Linked DNA regions of Roseobacter denitrificans OCh 114. The main gene of each other region encodes a partner of the protein of the gene in region 2 in a complex. Links are inferred from orthologs where the notes say so. Each region holds a gene or a part of one and is shown on either strand. Other genes may lie near its edges.

What was found. The genes of interacting proteins can lie anywhere in the genome.
Region 1: the proteins of RD1_RS04825 (region 2) and RD1_RS15945 are in contact, whole or in part, in a cryo-EM structure (PDB 8GIZ), measured with the Escherichia coli proteins. The link is inferred for Roseobacter denitrificans OCh 114 from one-to-one orthologs.

The regions. Positions count from the first base shown.
Region 1 is NC_008209.1:3,333,090-3,340,311, reverse strand. The notes cover bases 1,145-4,143. They hold RD1_RS15945 (DNA polymerase III subunit delta'), read right to left. Parts: upstream 3,198-4,143; coding sequence 2,091-3,197; downstream 1,145-2,090. Other genes in these bases: RD1_RS15935 (D-alanyl-D-alanine carboxypeptidase family protein), read right to left, coding at 3,829-4,143; tmk (dTMP kinase), read right to left, coding at 3,194-3,832; RD1_RS15950 (TatD family hydrolase), read right to left, coding at 1,251-2,057; RD1_RS15955 (MBL fold metallo-hydrolase), read right to left, coding at 1,145-1,251. Outside these bases: RD1_RS15960 (AEC family transporter), read right to left, coding at 1-390; more of RD1_RS15955, read right to left, coding at 451-1,144; more of RD1_RS15935, read right to left, coding at 4,144-4,998; RD1_RS15930 (SPOR domain-containing protein), read right to left, coding at 5,019-5,852; RD1_RS15920 (response regulator transcription factor), read left to right, coding at 7,200-7,222. UniProt on the Escherichia coli protein: Part of the beta sliding clamp loading complex, which hydrolyzes ATP to load the beta clamp onto primed DNA to form the DNA replication pre-initiation complex.
Region 2 is NC_008209.1:1,006,563-1,014,439, reverse strand. Bases 3,212-6,154 are described here. They hold RD1_RS04825 (DNA polymerase III subunit gamma/tau), read left to right. Parts: upstream 3,212-3,780; coding sequence 3,781-5,529; downstream 5,530-6,154. Other genes in these bases: recR (recombination mediator RecR), read left to right, coding at 5,996-6,154; RD1_RS04820 (YbaB/EbfC family nucleoid-associated protein), read left to right, coding at 5,595-5,939; RD1_RS04830 (L-idonate 5-dehydrogenase), read left to right, coding at 3,212-3,591. Also shown: RD1_RS04845 (TRAP transporter substrate-binding protein), read left to right, coding at 1-689; RD1_RS04840 (TRAP transporter small permease), read left to right, coding at 758-1,252; RD1_RS04835 (TRAP transporter large permease), read left to right, coding at 1,255-2,532; more of RD1_RS04830, read left to right, coding at 2,545-3,211; more of recR, read left to right, coding at 6,155-6,589; RD1_RS04810 (RidA family protein), read right to left, coding at 6,700-7,041; RD1_RS04805 (DUF1013 domain-containing protein), read right to left, coding at 7,177-7,877. UniProt on the Escherichia coli protein: Part of the beta sliding clamp loading complex, which hydrolyzes ATP to load the beta clamp onto primed DNA to form the DNA replication pre-initiation complex.

The DNA of each region.
Region 1 (7,222 bases), 2.3 Mb from region 2 along the record:
AATGGCAAAGTTTCCGGTGAGCGCTTCGGCCCCGTAAGCGCGCTCCGTGATCGGCAGGCCCAGCAGCACCGAATTTGAAAAAAGACAGCAAAAGCCGATGGCCACACAGTCTTCCCAGTCGCGTTTGAACAACAGGCGCGCACCGGTCATCCCCGCGAAAAAGCATGTGGTCGCCCCGGCATAGAAACTGACCAGCAGACCGGGATCAAACGAACTGCCCAGATCAATTTCCGCGATGGCCTTGAACAGCAGGCAGGGGATCGCGAAACCTTGGGTAAAGCGCATGACCCCATCAATGCCTGAGATCGGGAAAAGCCCCTTCCACACAGCCACATACCCGAACCCGATTACGAGAAAGACGGGCAGGATGACATCAAGAAGGGTTTGCATGGTGCCTCGTTGTGCCGCTGCGTATCTTCACGGCGAGGGGGGCGTAAAAGAGGGTGAGGCTCAGGTCGTGGGGTAGGTCAGCCGCAAGCCATCATAGGCCGGTTGTACATGATCCGGCGTTTCCGCCATCACGGTTTCATAGTCAAGATCAATATGCATATTGGTCAAAACGGCAGATTTTGGTTTCACCTGCTCGATCCATTCGAGGGTCTGCGCGAGATGGGAGTGCGTCGGATGCGGGTCGCGCCGCAACGCATCCACGATCCAGCACTCCAGCCCGTTCAGTTTGCGCCACACGCCCTGGGGTATCTGCGCCACATCCGGCAGATAGGCGACGTCGCCGATACGAAACCCCAGTGCGTCCATACCGCCATGTCCCACCAGAAACGGCGAGAGCGTCACCGGGCCACCGGCACCATCAATCGTCACATCCCCGTCAATCGTGTTCATGTCGAGGATCGGGGGATAATTCGACCCCTCGGGCTGTACAAACACATAGCCAAACCGCTGCATCAACGCGTCCTTGGTCGGGATATCGGCCCAGACCGGCAGGCGCGCGCGCATGTTGAAAACGATCATGCGCAAATCATCAATGCCGTGCACATGATCCGCGTGGCTATGGGTATAGACGACCCCGTCCAGCCGCCCGATGTTTTCGCTCAGCAGCTGTTCGCGCAGATCGGGGGAGGTATCAATCAGCACCGTTGTGCGGCCATCCGGGCCAATACGCTCCACCAGCAAGGAACAGCGGCGCCGCCGGTTCTTTGCGTTATGCCGGTCACAATCGCCCCAAAGGCCGCCCAGACGTGGCACACCGCCGGAAGAACCGCACCCCAATATGGTGAACTCCATTTGATCCATCACGCGGCAAGCTCATAGGCTGCGGCTTTGGCAAACAGCCGGTCGAAATTCAACTCAAGTTGCGCTGCAAATTCGCTGTAGTCCATCCCAAAGGTCTCAGCAGCGCGCCGCGCGGTATGGGCGGTGTAAGCCGGTTCGTTGCGTTTGCCCCGGTGGGGTGGGGGGGCCAGATAGGGCGCGTCGGTTTCCACCAGAATACGATCGATCGGGGCGGCGGCAAAAATATCCCGCAGGGCCTGCGACTTGGGAAAGGCCGTGATGCCCGACATCGACAGATAGAACCCCATATCAAGCGCGACTCTGGCCAACGCGGCAGAGGATGAAAAGCAATGCATCACGCAGGTATAGGCACCCTGATCATAGGCCTCGCGCAGGATGCGGGCCATATCCTCATCGGCATCACGCGCGTGGATGATCAGCGGCAAGCCGGTTTCCCGTGCGGCATCAATGTGAATGCGGAGCGAGGTTTTCTGCACCTGCGCACTCTCGGCGGTATAGTGGTAATCCAGCCCGGTTTCGCCGATCCCCACGAATTTCGGATGCTTGGCAAGGGTGATCAGTTGCTCGACGCTCGCCAGCGGTTCGCTTGCCGCACTCATCGGATGCGTTCCGGCGGCATAGAAGATCGGCGCATGTGCCTCGGCGATGGCGCGCACGGCGGGCTCGTTCCTGAGTTTGGTACAGATCGTCACCATGCGCATGACGCCAGCCTCTGCGGCATTGGCCACAACCTCGTCGATACGTCCCTCGAAATCAGGGAAATCGAGGTGGCAGTGACTGTCGGTGATATGTGGTTGCGTGCTCATGGTCTGCTCAATACTGCCGCCGCGCATCGTGTGCTAGGCCACACGTGTTTGGCTGATCTTGATGAGGGTATCTAGGACCAGAGCCGCAGGGTCAAGGTTCACCGCAAGGCCATGGCGCGCGCGCGCACTTGTTTCCTGCGCGATTTCGGCCCAGGCCCGCGCGGCAGCAGGGTCGGGCGACAGGCGCATCAAGGTCGCCGCCTCGCCGGGCGTGGCCTCGACCGTAGGGGGCAGGCCCGTTGCCCCGGCGCGCGCCAGACGCGACATGAGCAAATCGAGCAGCACGAACAGCAGATCGCGTTTCGTCTCAGCCCCGCGCGCGGCGGCTGCTTCGGCCAGTTTCAACGCGCGCGCCCGGTCGAACTGCGGCAGCGCGATGATCAGTTGAACAAGCTCCGCATATGTTTTCAGGCCATCGAAGTTTGACAGCCGCACGGCGGCCCCGACCGACCCGCCTGATAACTCGGCCAGTGCAGGCCCATGCCCGGCGGGATCAATTCCTGCCTGCGTGAGCGCTTTTTCCATATCCTCCGGCTGCAGTGTGCCGAGGCGCAATACCCGGCACCGCGAGCGGATCGTTGGCAAAAGGCCGGAGGGTTGATGGCTGATAAGGATCAACGTGGCGCGCGCCGGGGGTTCCTCAAGCATCTTCAACAGGGCGTTTGCGGCCTGCGGGTTCATCTCATCCGCAGCATCCACGATGACAACCCGCCGCCCGCCTTCCGTGGCAGAGAGTTGAAAAAACGACGACAGGCCGCGGATGTCATCGACGGCGATCACGTCACGCATGCGCCCGGTTTTCTCGTTTTCGGACCGTGTGATATGTTTCAGGCCGGGCTCTGCGCCGGCCGCAATCCGTCGTGCAACGGGATGTTCGGGGTCGATCGCGAGCGTTGTGGGGGCGGGTGGCGCACCGAAGAGGCCCTCATCCTCTTGCGGTGGTGTGGCCAGCAAAAACCGCGCGATCGCCCATGCCAGCGTCGCCTTGCCCACACCGCGCGGCCCGGTGAGCAACCATGCATGATGCAGGCGTCCCGTTGCATATGCGTCCAGAAACCCCTGTTCGGCAGTGGCTTGACCAAAAACCTGCGGCGTGTCGCGCGGGTGCGGCGCGCCTTCAATTTGATCGGGGGCCGTCATGCCAGCGCCTGATCGACGATCTTGATCACCTCCGCTGCGACACTGTCGGCATCCCGCCCGCCATCCACAAGGCGAAAGCGGGCTTTGAACTCCTGCGCCAGTGCCAGAAAACCGGCGCGCATCCTCGTCTGCAAATCCTCGCCAAAGGCTTCAAAACGCTCGTCAGCGGTTTGTCGCGACAGCGCCCGGGACAGCCCGATGGCCGGGTCCATATCAATCAGCACGGTGAGGTCGGGTTCGCGGCCAATCATCAGCTCATGCAGCGTGTCCACGACCTGTCGCAGATCGCCGCGCGACAGGCCCTGATACATGCGCGTGCTATCGGCAAACCGGTCACATATGACGATTTTCCCATCCGCCAGGGCAGGGAGGATCAACCGCTCCATATGGTCGCGCCGCGCGGCTGTAAACAAAAGGATCTCCGTCTCGGCGGACCAGCGGTCGGGATCACCCTGCAAGACAAGCGCGCGGATTTCCTCCGCCCCCGGAGAGCCACCCGGTTCGCGGGTTTCGACGACCTCGTGGCCGCTTGCGCGCAAATGGGCGGCAAGCCTTTTGGATTGGGTGGATTTGCCCGACCCGTCAATGCCCTCAAAGGTGATGAAAAACCCGGTGTCGCGGGTGCGCGATATCACGACTGTTCCTCTGGCCCCTGTATCAGCGTCGTGACCAGAACCATGGCTGCCGTCATCATGCGGGTGACAAAACCGCCACTCGGCACGTCTTGATCCGCCACCAGCGGCAGGCGCATTTCCGGCAGACCCTCAGGAGTGAACACGAGCTCTCCCAGCGGGTCCCCTTTGGCGATTGGTGCCTCGATCGGGCCGGTAAACACCACCTCGGCCTCGATTTCACGCTCCGCAAGGGCGGGCATCAACACGCTCATGTCCTCGGCTGCGACCAGCCCGACCTGCGGGCTGCTGCCCATCCAGACGTCCGCCTTGGCAAATTCCTGACCTGCCTTGCCAATGTCGCGCATGGCGAATTGTCTGAAGGCCCAGTTCACGATGGCCTGGCTTTCCTGCGCGCGCGCCGCTGTCGTCTCCAACCCGGTGATGACAAAGATGATCCGCCGATCACCTTGCTTGGCCGAGCCGACAAGACCGTATCCGGCCTCTTGCGTGTGGCCGGTTTTCAACCCGTCCGCGCCAATACCCATGGTCAGCACCGGGTTGCGGTTGCGGCTGTTGCTGGGCACACGGTTGTCGAAGGGGAATTCGGTCTCCGCAAACATCGGGTAGAATTCTGGGAAATCGGTGATCAGCCGGTCAGCCAGAATGGCAAGATCGCGCATCGACATCACATGCCCGGTTTGCGGCCATCCGCTGGCGTTGATGAAAACGGAGTTGTTCATACCAAGCTGTTGCGCGCGCTGTGTCATCATGCGCGCAAAGCCGTATTCCGTTCCATCAGGCGAAAGCGCTTCGGCGATGACCACACAGGCATCGTTGCCTGACACGACGATGATGCCGCGCAGCAAATCCTCGACACTGACCGTCTCGCCGGAGCGCAAGAACATGCTGGAGCCGCCGTAGGACTGCGCATGTTCGGACACGGGCAAGCGTTCATTTAGGTCCAGCCCGCCGTCGGCCTTGCCGCGCCGCACGGCTTCGAATGCCATGTAAAGCGTCATCAGTTTGGACATGGAGGCCGGCGGCAAGGGCGCGTCGGCGTTTTTATTGAGCAGCACGGTGCCGGTGGTCTGATCCATTACAAAAGCAGCACTGGCTCTGGTTTCAAAGGCCGCTGCGGTCAGTGTCGATGCAACCAGAACAAAAGCGGCAAGAAGGATACGAAACATGTTTTTTCCTCGCTGACGGGTCAGTTTGTCACGACATAGGCGTCTGAATAGCCTTCTGCCTTGGTTTGCGCGAGCAGTTTTTCGCGCTCGGATATCGAACTCGCCGGGCCGACCAGGACCCGCCAGAACGCCTTGCCGCCGGAGTCCTGTGCGCGCACGGATGGCATCATTCCAGCGCCGCGCATCTGCTGTGCGACGCGCTGTGCATTTGCCTCGATGCTGAAGATTCCAACCTGAACGAAGGGCTTGTCCAGAGACGACACGGGCAGGCTGGATTGCACCGGTTCAGCCGCGTCAATGGCGGCACTGGCAACCGCGATCGGGTCCAGCGTCGTTTCGCCAGCCTGTGTTGTTTGCGGCTCGGCGGGGCGCCGGGGGATTTTCTCCTTGCGCAAGGCCACGACATTCAACTCGGCCGGGGCACCGGCGAGCACACCGAGCGCTTCGGCTGCATCAGATGACAGTTGCAAGCGCGGACCCGGTATTTCGCGTTCGCGGCGAAACAGCGCGCCGACGACAGATTGCCCATTCACCTGATTGCGGATCAAAACGCGTTCAGGTTCCGTAACATCCGGGTGTGCGACCCAAACGCCGCCCAAGGACGGACGCCCATCCCACAAACCCGCCTCTTGGGCCGCAAAGACTTCGGGCGCTTCCACATCCTTATCAGTGAACGCCATGTCCGATGCGGATTCGGCGGAACTCTCGGTCTCCGCCTGAGCATTCGGCAAAACGCTTTGAAAGTCGAACGCGCCGCTGTCGTTGCAGCCGCTTAAAAAGGTGCTGGCTACAACCATAACGACTATTACGGGGCGGCAAATCGCAGTGTAAGGAGTCAATCGAGATATGCTCATGTCGCCATCCTAGCCTGATTGCCCGCGGGCGCGGTACCTCATCGCCCTGTTTGAAACAGGATCTTTGGGACAACTTAGCTCGGGATAAACGCTCTGGGAAGTTGAAACACGGCAAGGTGGCAATATTCCCCGATCCGGATGCTCTGAAAATTCATGGTTTCAGAATCGGTTATCAGCCACTAGGACGGTGCAACCGGAGGAGTGGCAGAGTGGTCGAATGCACCGGTCTTGAAAACCGGCGTGCGTGAAAGCGTACCGTGGGTTCGAATCCCACCTCCTCCGCCACTTGTCCTTGAGAAACCGTTCTCCCGATCCGGCTTTGGCCGGATTTTTCCACTACATTCAAGGGTTATGCGGGCGGGGCTATTCACCGGTCCATGTGCCGGGAGGGCCGGAAGCAGCCTCTCAGCGCCGATATTCTCCAGACCTCATGACCGCGCCGATTTAGTGAATAGCTTGTAATTAGATGATTTATTGTTTTTGTTTCGAGGGTCGGAAATTGACTTCGACGCCAGTCTCCTTCGTCCACTTGGAACTGGGATCGGAATTTGAATCAGCTTGAAGCACATCATCCTGCATTTTTGTCGGCGATGACATCTGCATTCCCAATTTGGATTTCGGCAGCACTGCTAGCGGAGCCAACGCGCCAAGGTTCAAGCGACCTTTCTTGAAGCATATGATGTCCGCTCAACAATCGTGCACGGCGCGACCGACGCGAAGCGCAACTGCAATTCGGTAGACCGCCATAGCGCATTTATCTGTAACTTTAATCTGACTCAGCAGGCGCTCTTGAAGATGCTACTGACTGATGCCGGAGCCCACGACTAATTCTGGGCAGCTAGAACGGTTCGCAGACGGTGAAATCTAACTGTCCCAGATCGTGCACCTGCAGTGAATGTCGGATACGCGAGTTGCTTTCGCAGGATTAGTTGCCAGTTTTAGAGATCCGGTATGGGCCGTCCTGATCTCAGGGGATCGGTTTTTTGAGCCCACATGCTGCACCAGTTCCGATGGCGGCAACGAGCCCAAAGTACCTGATGTTGCACAGAGCATGAAAGATAGCTTTATCGGAGTGCGCTACGGATGTAGCATGGTGCTTCATATCAGTTTAGATCCGACCGCCCGAGCGGACTAGAAGCCAGTAGGGGCGTTACTGCAACGATTGAGGCGTTTCACGCATCTTTCTTGCTTAGCTGCACCCGTTCGTCACACCTGCGGCGCGGCGCCCTCACGCCCAAGCGGCGGGCGCGGCGGTTGTCCGCCACGCTCGGCAGGGACTGCTATGGACGAGCGGCGCTGGAACAGGCAATCTTCCGGCATGCCCCACGTCGCTTGGAAGGAGTCGCAATGCGCGTCTTGCTCGTCGAAGA
Region 2 (7,877 bases):
AAAACTGGGCCCCGATGGCGGCGTTGCTGGCCGTACCCTATGCCTACAAATCCCTTGAGCATATGGACGAAGTCGCCTCTGGCGAAATCGGTGAACAGATCAAACAGCAGATCATCGAAAAGGCCCAAGTGCGCCCGATTGCGTTCTTTGCCCGTGGGCCGCGCAATCTGACGTCGCAACGCCCGATCACATCACCTGCAGACCTTGATGGCATGAAAATGCGCGTCCCGAACGTGCCGCTTTTCGTGGACGTCTGGAGCGCTCTGGGCGCATCGCCAACACCGATGGCATTCTCCGAGGTCTTTACCTCCCTGCAAAACGGCGTGATCGACGGTCAGGAAAACCCGCTTGCCCTGATCCGCTCGGCCAACTTCAATGAAGTCCAGGGCTATGTGAACCAGACCGAACATGTCCGGTCCTGGATTTACCTGACAATCGCGGAATCCACCTGGGCCAAACTGTCCGAGGACGATCAGAACGCCGTCATGCAGGCCGCAGCAACAGCGCAGGAATATGAGCGTGGTCTGCTGCTGGAAAGCCTCGCCGAAGATCGCGGCTATCTCGAAAGCAAGGGCATGACCTTCGTCGAGGTGGATGGCGCGGCGTTTCAGGCCGCTGCCAAGGACGCGGTTCTTGCCAACGTAAGCGAAGAAATCCGCCCCATCGTGGAATCGCTGTTCTCTGAATAAAACGCCCGCGAGAGCCGTCGGTCATCGACCCGGCGGCTCTTGCACCTATTTTAATGAAAGTCTGACGGATGCAGCGGATAGAACGGATCATCGTGGGTTTGGCCAGCGTCGGTGTCGGGCTGTCCTTTTTCGTTCTCATCTGTGCCGTCCTGACACAGGTTCTGGGGCGCACATTCGGATCATCCCCCGTCTGGACCGAAGAGCTGACGCGCTACGCGATGCTGTATACCGTGACCTTCGGGGCCGGACTGTCCCTGCGCTCCGGTGATCTGGTGAATGTAGACGTCGTCTGCGAAGCGCTCCCGGGCAAGGGGCCATGGCTGTTGCGACTGTTGTCTGCGAGCGCAACGCTCATCCTCTGCGTAATCCTGATCCCTGCGGCATGGAAATATGTGTCCATCGGGGCCTTTCAAACCTCGCCCGCCTTGGGCGTGCGCATGGATTACATCCATTTTTCAGTTCTCGCATTGCTCGCCTGCCTTGCGGTTTTTGCCCTGCTGAGGATCGTTTCGATGCTCTTTTTTGCCGGCACGGGTGAGCCGGTCAAACGTATGGATAGCTGACCATGGGCCTCACTGTTCTTATTGCCGTTTTCGTCATCGGTCTTGTCGTGGGCATCCCCGTGGCCATCACTCTCGGCCTGAGCTCCCTCTGCTATCTGCTGGTCACGGGTATTCCTGTGGTCGTCATGCCACAGAAAATGTATGCGGGCATGGATGTTTTCGTTTTGCTCAGCATCCCCGGCTTTATTCTCGCAGGCAACCTGATGAACCGGGGCGGTATCACGGAACGGATCATCCGCTTTGCCAATGCGCTGGTCGGTTGGATCAGGGGGGGCCTTGGCCTCACGAACGTGGGCGCGTCGATGCTGTTCGGGGGCATCACCGGCACGGCGGTGGCCGATGCGGCATCCATCGGCGGCGTCATGATACCGGGCATGAAAAAGGCCGGATACCCCGCCGATTTTTCTGCCGCCATCACCGCCGCCTCCTCCACCGTCGGGCCGATCATTCCGCCAAGCGTGCCGATGATCATCGTCGGGGCCTTGTCCGGTATCTCTGTCGGAAAGATGTTCCTGGCCGGAGCGATACCGGGCATTCTGCTGGGTATGGCGATGATGATCACCACCTATGTGATTGCGCGCCGCCGGAATTTTCCCAAACAGGAATGGCAGGGCGTGGGCGAAATCGGGCGGTCCTTTGCGGGCGCGTTCTGGGCGCTCGCGATGACCGCTTTGATCCTTTACGGTCTGCTCAGCGGCGTGGCGACACCGACGGAAACGGCAATCATCGCAAGTGTCTATGCCATGTTCATCGGGCTTGTCGTCTACCGCGAACTTCCGTTCCGTGAAATACCCAGGATCATTGTCGACAGCGCTGTTGCCGCATCGGGGATTCTGGTTCTGGTCGGGTTTGCGAATGTGTTCGGCTGGATCCTCGTCTCCGAGCGTATTCCACAGGCGATCGCCGCCGCTGTGTTGTCGTTCACGGAAAACAAATTCATCATCATCCTGATCATCAACGTCCTGCTGCTGATTGTCGGCATGTTCATGGAAACGATTGCGGCTCTGATCATCCTCTTTGTCCCGCTTCTGACGCTTGCGACCTCCGTGGGGATTGACCCGCTGCATTTTGCGACCTTCGCGGTGCTGAACCTGATGATCGGCCTGACCACCCCGCCCCTTGGCGTGTGCCTGTTTGTCTGCGCGGGGATCGCGCGATTGCCCTTGACCCCCGTTATCATCGCGATCCTGCCGTTTATCGCGACAAACATCATCGTTCTGTTGATGGTGTCCTACTTCCCCCCGCTGGCGACCTGGTTGCCCTCTGTCCTTATACCGTAAAAGGAGGTTTTCGTGACCACCACAATTTGCAGACTTCACAGCAAAGGTGACTTGCGCGTTGAGGAGATCGCTTCACCGCCTCTGGAAGCGGGCGACGTCGCGGTCGAAATTGCGCGCGGTGGCATCTGCGGATCAGACCTGCACTATTTCCAGCATGGTGGCTTTGGCCCGGTGCGCGTGAAAGAACCCATCATTCTGGGCCACGAAATCGCGGGCGTCGTGAAATCGGTCGCACCGGGCGTCACCGCTGTGGAACCGGGCGACAAAGTCGCGGTGAACCCCAGCCAGCCCTGCAATGATTGCCATTTCTGCACCCGCGAGGAATACCAGCATTGCCTGAACATGCGGTTTCTGGGCTCGGCCAGAACCTTTCCCCACGTGCAGGGGGGATTTCGCAGCATTCTGCCGGTGCAAGCATCCCAATGCGTCAAAGTGAGCGCACACACCGATATCGCACATGCCGCCTGCGCCGAGCCGCTGGCGGTTTGTCTGCATGCTGCAAATCAGGCGGGCGATCTGGCGGGCAAACGCGTTCTGGTCACCGGGGCCGGGCCGATTGGCGCGTTATGTGTTGCTGTGGCCAAGGCACGGGGTGCATCGAATATCGTGGTGACGGATCTTGTTGATTTCACCCTGTCCAACGCGAGCAAAATGGGGGCAACGCACTGCATCAATATCGCGACATCAGCCGACCTGATGGACGCCTTCAGGTCGCCCGAACAACAATTCGATGTTGTGTTCGAATGCTCCGGTGCGGAGGCCGCGATTGCTATGGCGATTGAATTTGTCCGCCCGCGCGGCACATTGGTTCAGGTCGGCGTCGCGGGGAGCCTGAATATCCCCATCAACGCCATTGTCGGAAAAGAAGTTTCGCTGAAGGGCACGCACCGTTTCCACCCTGAATTTGCCGATGCGGTCCGGATGATCGACGAAGGGGTGATCGACGTCGCCCCCATGATCACGCAGGTCTTTCCGGTGGAACAGGCACATGAGGCATTTGCGACCACGCTGGATCGCAACAAATCAATCAAGGTGCAGCTGTCGTTCCAGAGCGTCTGACGAAATACCTGAAGTATCAAGTATCACGTTGAAATCTTTGATTTCAGGCAGCGCCACGTGAACGAGGTTTGCCACGCAGCGAATTGGCGGGGTCCCTGCGGCACTTCTTTGCCAAGTGCCGTTGTTCTTGGACGCGCTGCGCCTTAGTCTGCCAATCGTCGCTCCGATTCCGTTCCAGCAAGGCTTTTCATGTCCGAAACACCGCACGCCCCCTATCAGGTTCTGGCGCGTAAATACCGCCCAGAGACCTTTGCCGACCTTGTTGGGCAGGACGCGATGGTTCAGACGCTGAAAAACGCGTTTGAAGCGGACCGCATCGCGCAGGCTTTCATCATGACCGGCATCCGCGGCACCGGTAAGACAACGACCGCCCGGATCATTGCCAAGGGCATGAACTGCATCGGCCCGGACGGCACGGGCAGGCCTACGACCGACCCCTGCGGGACCTGTGAACATTGCACCGCCATCATGGAAGGCCGCCACGTCGATGTGATGGAAATGGACGCGGCGTCCAATACCGGGGTCGCGAACATCCGGGAAATCATCGATTCCGTCCACTACCGTGCTGCATCGGCCCGCTACAAAGTCTATATCATCGACGAAGTGCACATGCTGTCCACCGGCGCATTCAACGCGCTGCTCAAAACGCTGGAAGAGCCGCCGGAACATGTGAAATTCATCTTTGCCACCACGGAAATCCGCAAGGTGCCTGTGACCGTGCTGTCGCGTTGCCAGCGGTTTGACCTGCGCCGCATCGAACCCGAGGTCATGATTGATCTGATGCGCAAAATTGCGACTGCCGAAGGGGCCGAAATCGCGCAGGACGCCATGGCTCTGATCGCGCGCGCGGCTGAAGGCTCCGCGCGGGATGCGACCTCGCTGCTGGATCAGGCCATCAGCCACGGCGCGGGAGAGACAACAGCCGCGCAGGTGCGCGCCATGCTTGGACTGGCCGATCGCGGGCGGGTGCTGGACCTGTTTGACATGATCCTGCGCGGGGATACTGCGGGCGCGCTCACCGAACTGTCGGCACAATATGCCGAAGGGGCCGACCCGATGGCCGTGCTGCGCGATCTGGCGGAGATCACCCATTGGGTGTCGGTGGTCAAGATCACCCCCGAAGCCGCCGAAGACCCCACCGTATCGCCCGACGAACGCAGCCGCGGCCTTGAGATGGCGGGAGCCTTGCCCATGCGCGTGTTGACGCGGCTGTGGCAGATGCTGCTGAAAGCCCTGGACGAAGTGGCAAGTGCCCCCAACGCAATGATGGCCGCCGAGATGGCGATCATCCGGCTAACCCATGTGGCGGATTTGCCCACGCCCGGCGAGTTGGTCCGCCAGCTCAAGGCGGACAACCCTCCGGCCCCCGCGCGCGGCAACACCGCCACGCAAAGCCCGGCACCGCAGGGCACAAACGCAACCGCCCATGCCACGGCAAGACCCGCGCCCCCGTCCGGTTCCGGCACGGTGGCGGCCCTTGCCGAGCAGCCGAATGAAGCCCTCGCGCGGTTTGTGAGCTTTGATCATGTGGTCGAACTGATCCGCGCCAACCGGGACGTAAAGCTCTTGGTTGAGGTCGAAGGCTGCGTGCGGCTGGCGCAATACCAACCCGGCCGGATCGAATTTGCACCGACAGAAAACGCGCCCGCCGATCTGGCGCAACGGCTTGGGCAGCGGCTGCAACTCTGGACCGGCAATCGCTGGGCCGTCACAATTGTGAATGATGCATCCGCGCCGACGATTGCCGAAAAGCGAGACGCCGCCGAACTTGATCTGCAAAGCAAAGCGCTCGAACACCCTTTGATGCAAGCGGTTCTGACGCAGTTTCCCAAGGCCCGCATCACCTCCATCAAAACCCCAGAGCAGATCGCGGCAGCCGCCGTTGCGAATGCCCTGCCGGAGGTCGAAGACGAGTGGGACCCCTTCGAGGACAGTTGAGCCCCTTGCGAGGGCGCCTCAAAACACGCATATCAAACGTAACGGATCACATAAGGACACAGCAGATGCTCAAAGGACTAGGTTCACTCGGCGATATGGCCGGCATGATGAAAAAAGCGCAGGAAATGCAGGCCAAGATGGCGCAGATGCAGGAAGACATGCAAAATGTGATCGTCGAAGGTGTTTCCGGCGCGGGTCTGGTCAAAGCCACCTGCACCGCCAAGGGCGAGTTGAAAGGTCTGGACATTGACCCGTCGATCTTCAACAGCGACGATAAGGAAGTCGTCGAAGACCTGATCCTTGCCGCGATCAAGGATGCGCAAACCAAGGCCGCCGAAAAGGCGCAGGAAGAAATGGCGAAGCTGACCGAAGGCATGGGCTTGCCAGCGGATATGAAGCTGCCGTTCTGAGCCCCCCTTCGCCGCAGACAACCGCCCGCGCGGCCCCCGCAAAACAGGCATGATGTGTGAGCAGCACAAAGGATATTGACGCGTTAATCGACCTGATGGCCAAGCTGCCCGGGCTTGGGCCAAGGTCTGCGCGCCGTACCGTGCTGCACCTCATCCGGAAACGCAGCCTGCTGCTCATCCCGCTGGCAGACACGCTGCAAACGGTCGCCGAGACGGCCCGCGAATGTCTGAACTGCGGCAATGTCGGCACGACGGATGTATGTGACATTTGCACCTGTGAAAAACGCGCCAATGGGGAACTCTGCGTGGTCGAGGATGTTGCCGACCTCTGGGCGATGGAGCGGTCCGGGATTTTCAAAGGGCGCTATCACGTTTTGGGCGGCACACTGTCCGCGCTGGACGCGGTCGGCCCGCAGGAATTGCGCATTCCCCGTCTGCTGGACCGTGTTCCCAGCGAAGGGATCACCGAGGTGATCCTCGCCCTGAACGCAACGATCGACGGCCAGACGACCGCCCATTACATCGCCGACAACCTCGAAGGTCAGGTCCGCCTCACGTCATTGGCGCAAGGCGTTCCGATCGGTGGGGAGTTGGATTACCTTGACGACGGCACGATCACCGCAGCGATGCGCGCGCGGAAATCCTTTTAGAGCGTCTGACGAAATACCACAAACATCAGGTATCACGTAACGCGTTGAAACCCTTGATTTCAGGCATCGCTCACGTGCTTCAGGTTTTTCGCATGACGCTTTAAATTAAGTCAGCCGTAGGCCGCATCGACGATGATTTCCACCTTCAACTCAGGACGCGCAAGCTTGGCCTCACCACAAGCGCGGGCCGGGGCGTGCCCTTCGGGAACCCATGCGTTCCACACTTCGTTCAGCCCGGCAAAATCACTCATATCCGCCAGCCAGATCGTCGCCCGCAGCATTTTCTCGCGCGATGAACCCGCCTTGATCAAAAGTGCATCCAGACGTCGCAAACACTCTGCGGTTTGCTCCTGAATTGTATCGCCCTCACCGACTTGACCGGTGATATAAGCAACACCTTGATGTTTCACGATTTTCGATGATCTGATGCCGGTTTCAATACGTTCAATCATGGTATGTCCTTTTTGATAAGATAGGGAAGGCCTGACCGCTTTGGTGCTGGAACACAAGCCATCGGCCCGGCCCCGAAACAAAAACCCCGGCGACAATGCACCGGGGATTGAATAAATCAGACAAGCCGCATGGGTTCAGCGTTTGTCCGCCGCTTCATCTTCGTCTTCATCGTCATGCGTGCCGTCGGGCAGGTTAAAGAAGCTATCCGCATCGGAGAAATCACCCGCTGACTCTTCTTCGTCATCCTTCGCGCTGTCACCTGACAGTGTAAACGTCTCCAGCCCTTCGATGGCGGTCGGGATCTTGGGCTCTGCCTCCATGCCGAGGCTTTGTTCCGTGCTGACCAATTTGCGGCGTTCGTCATCGCTCATCACCGGCGCATCGGCGGCCTTTTTGGCGGCAGCTTTCTGCACGGCCATGTCCAGTTCGGATTGCTTGCACAGCCCCAGTGCCACCGGGTCAATCGGTTGAATGTTGCTGATGTTCCAATGCGTGCGTTCGCGAATGGCCTGAATGGTCGGTTTGGTTGTCCCGATCAGCTTGCTGATCTGACCGTCTGTCAGTTCGGGGTGGAATTTGACCAGCCACAGAATGGATGCCGGACGGTCCTGACGTTTGGACAGCGGTGTATAACGTGGACCACGGCGCTTTTCCTCGCCCTGTGCTGCGGCATTGAATTTGAGCTTGAGCTTGTGCAGCGGGTTGTTTTGCGCCGTGTCGATTTCATCCTGCGTCAGCTGGTTGTTGGCAATCGGGTCAAAACCCTTGACGCCCTGCGCCACATCGCCATCCGCGATCCCCTGCACCTCAAGTTCGTGCATTCCGACAAAATCGG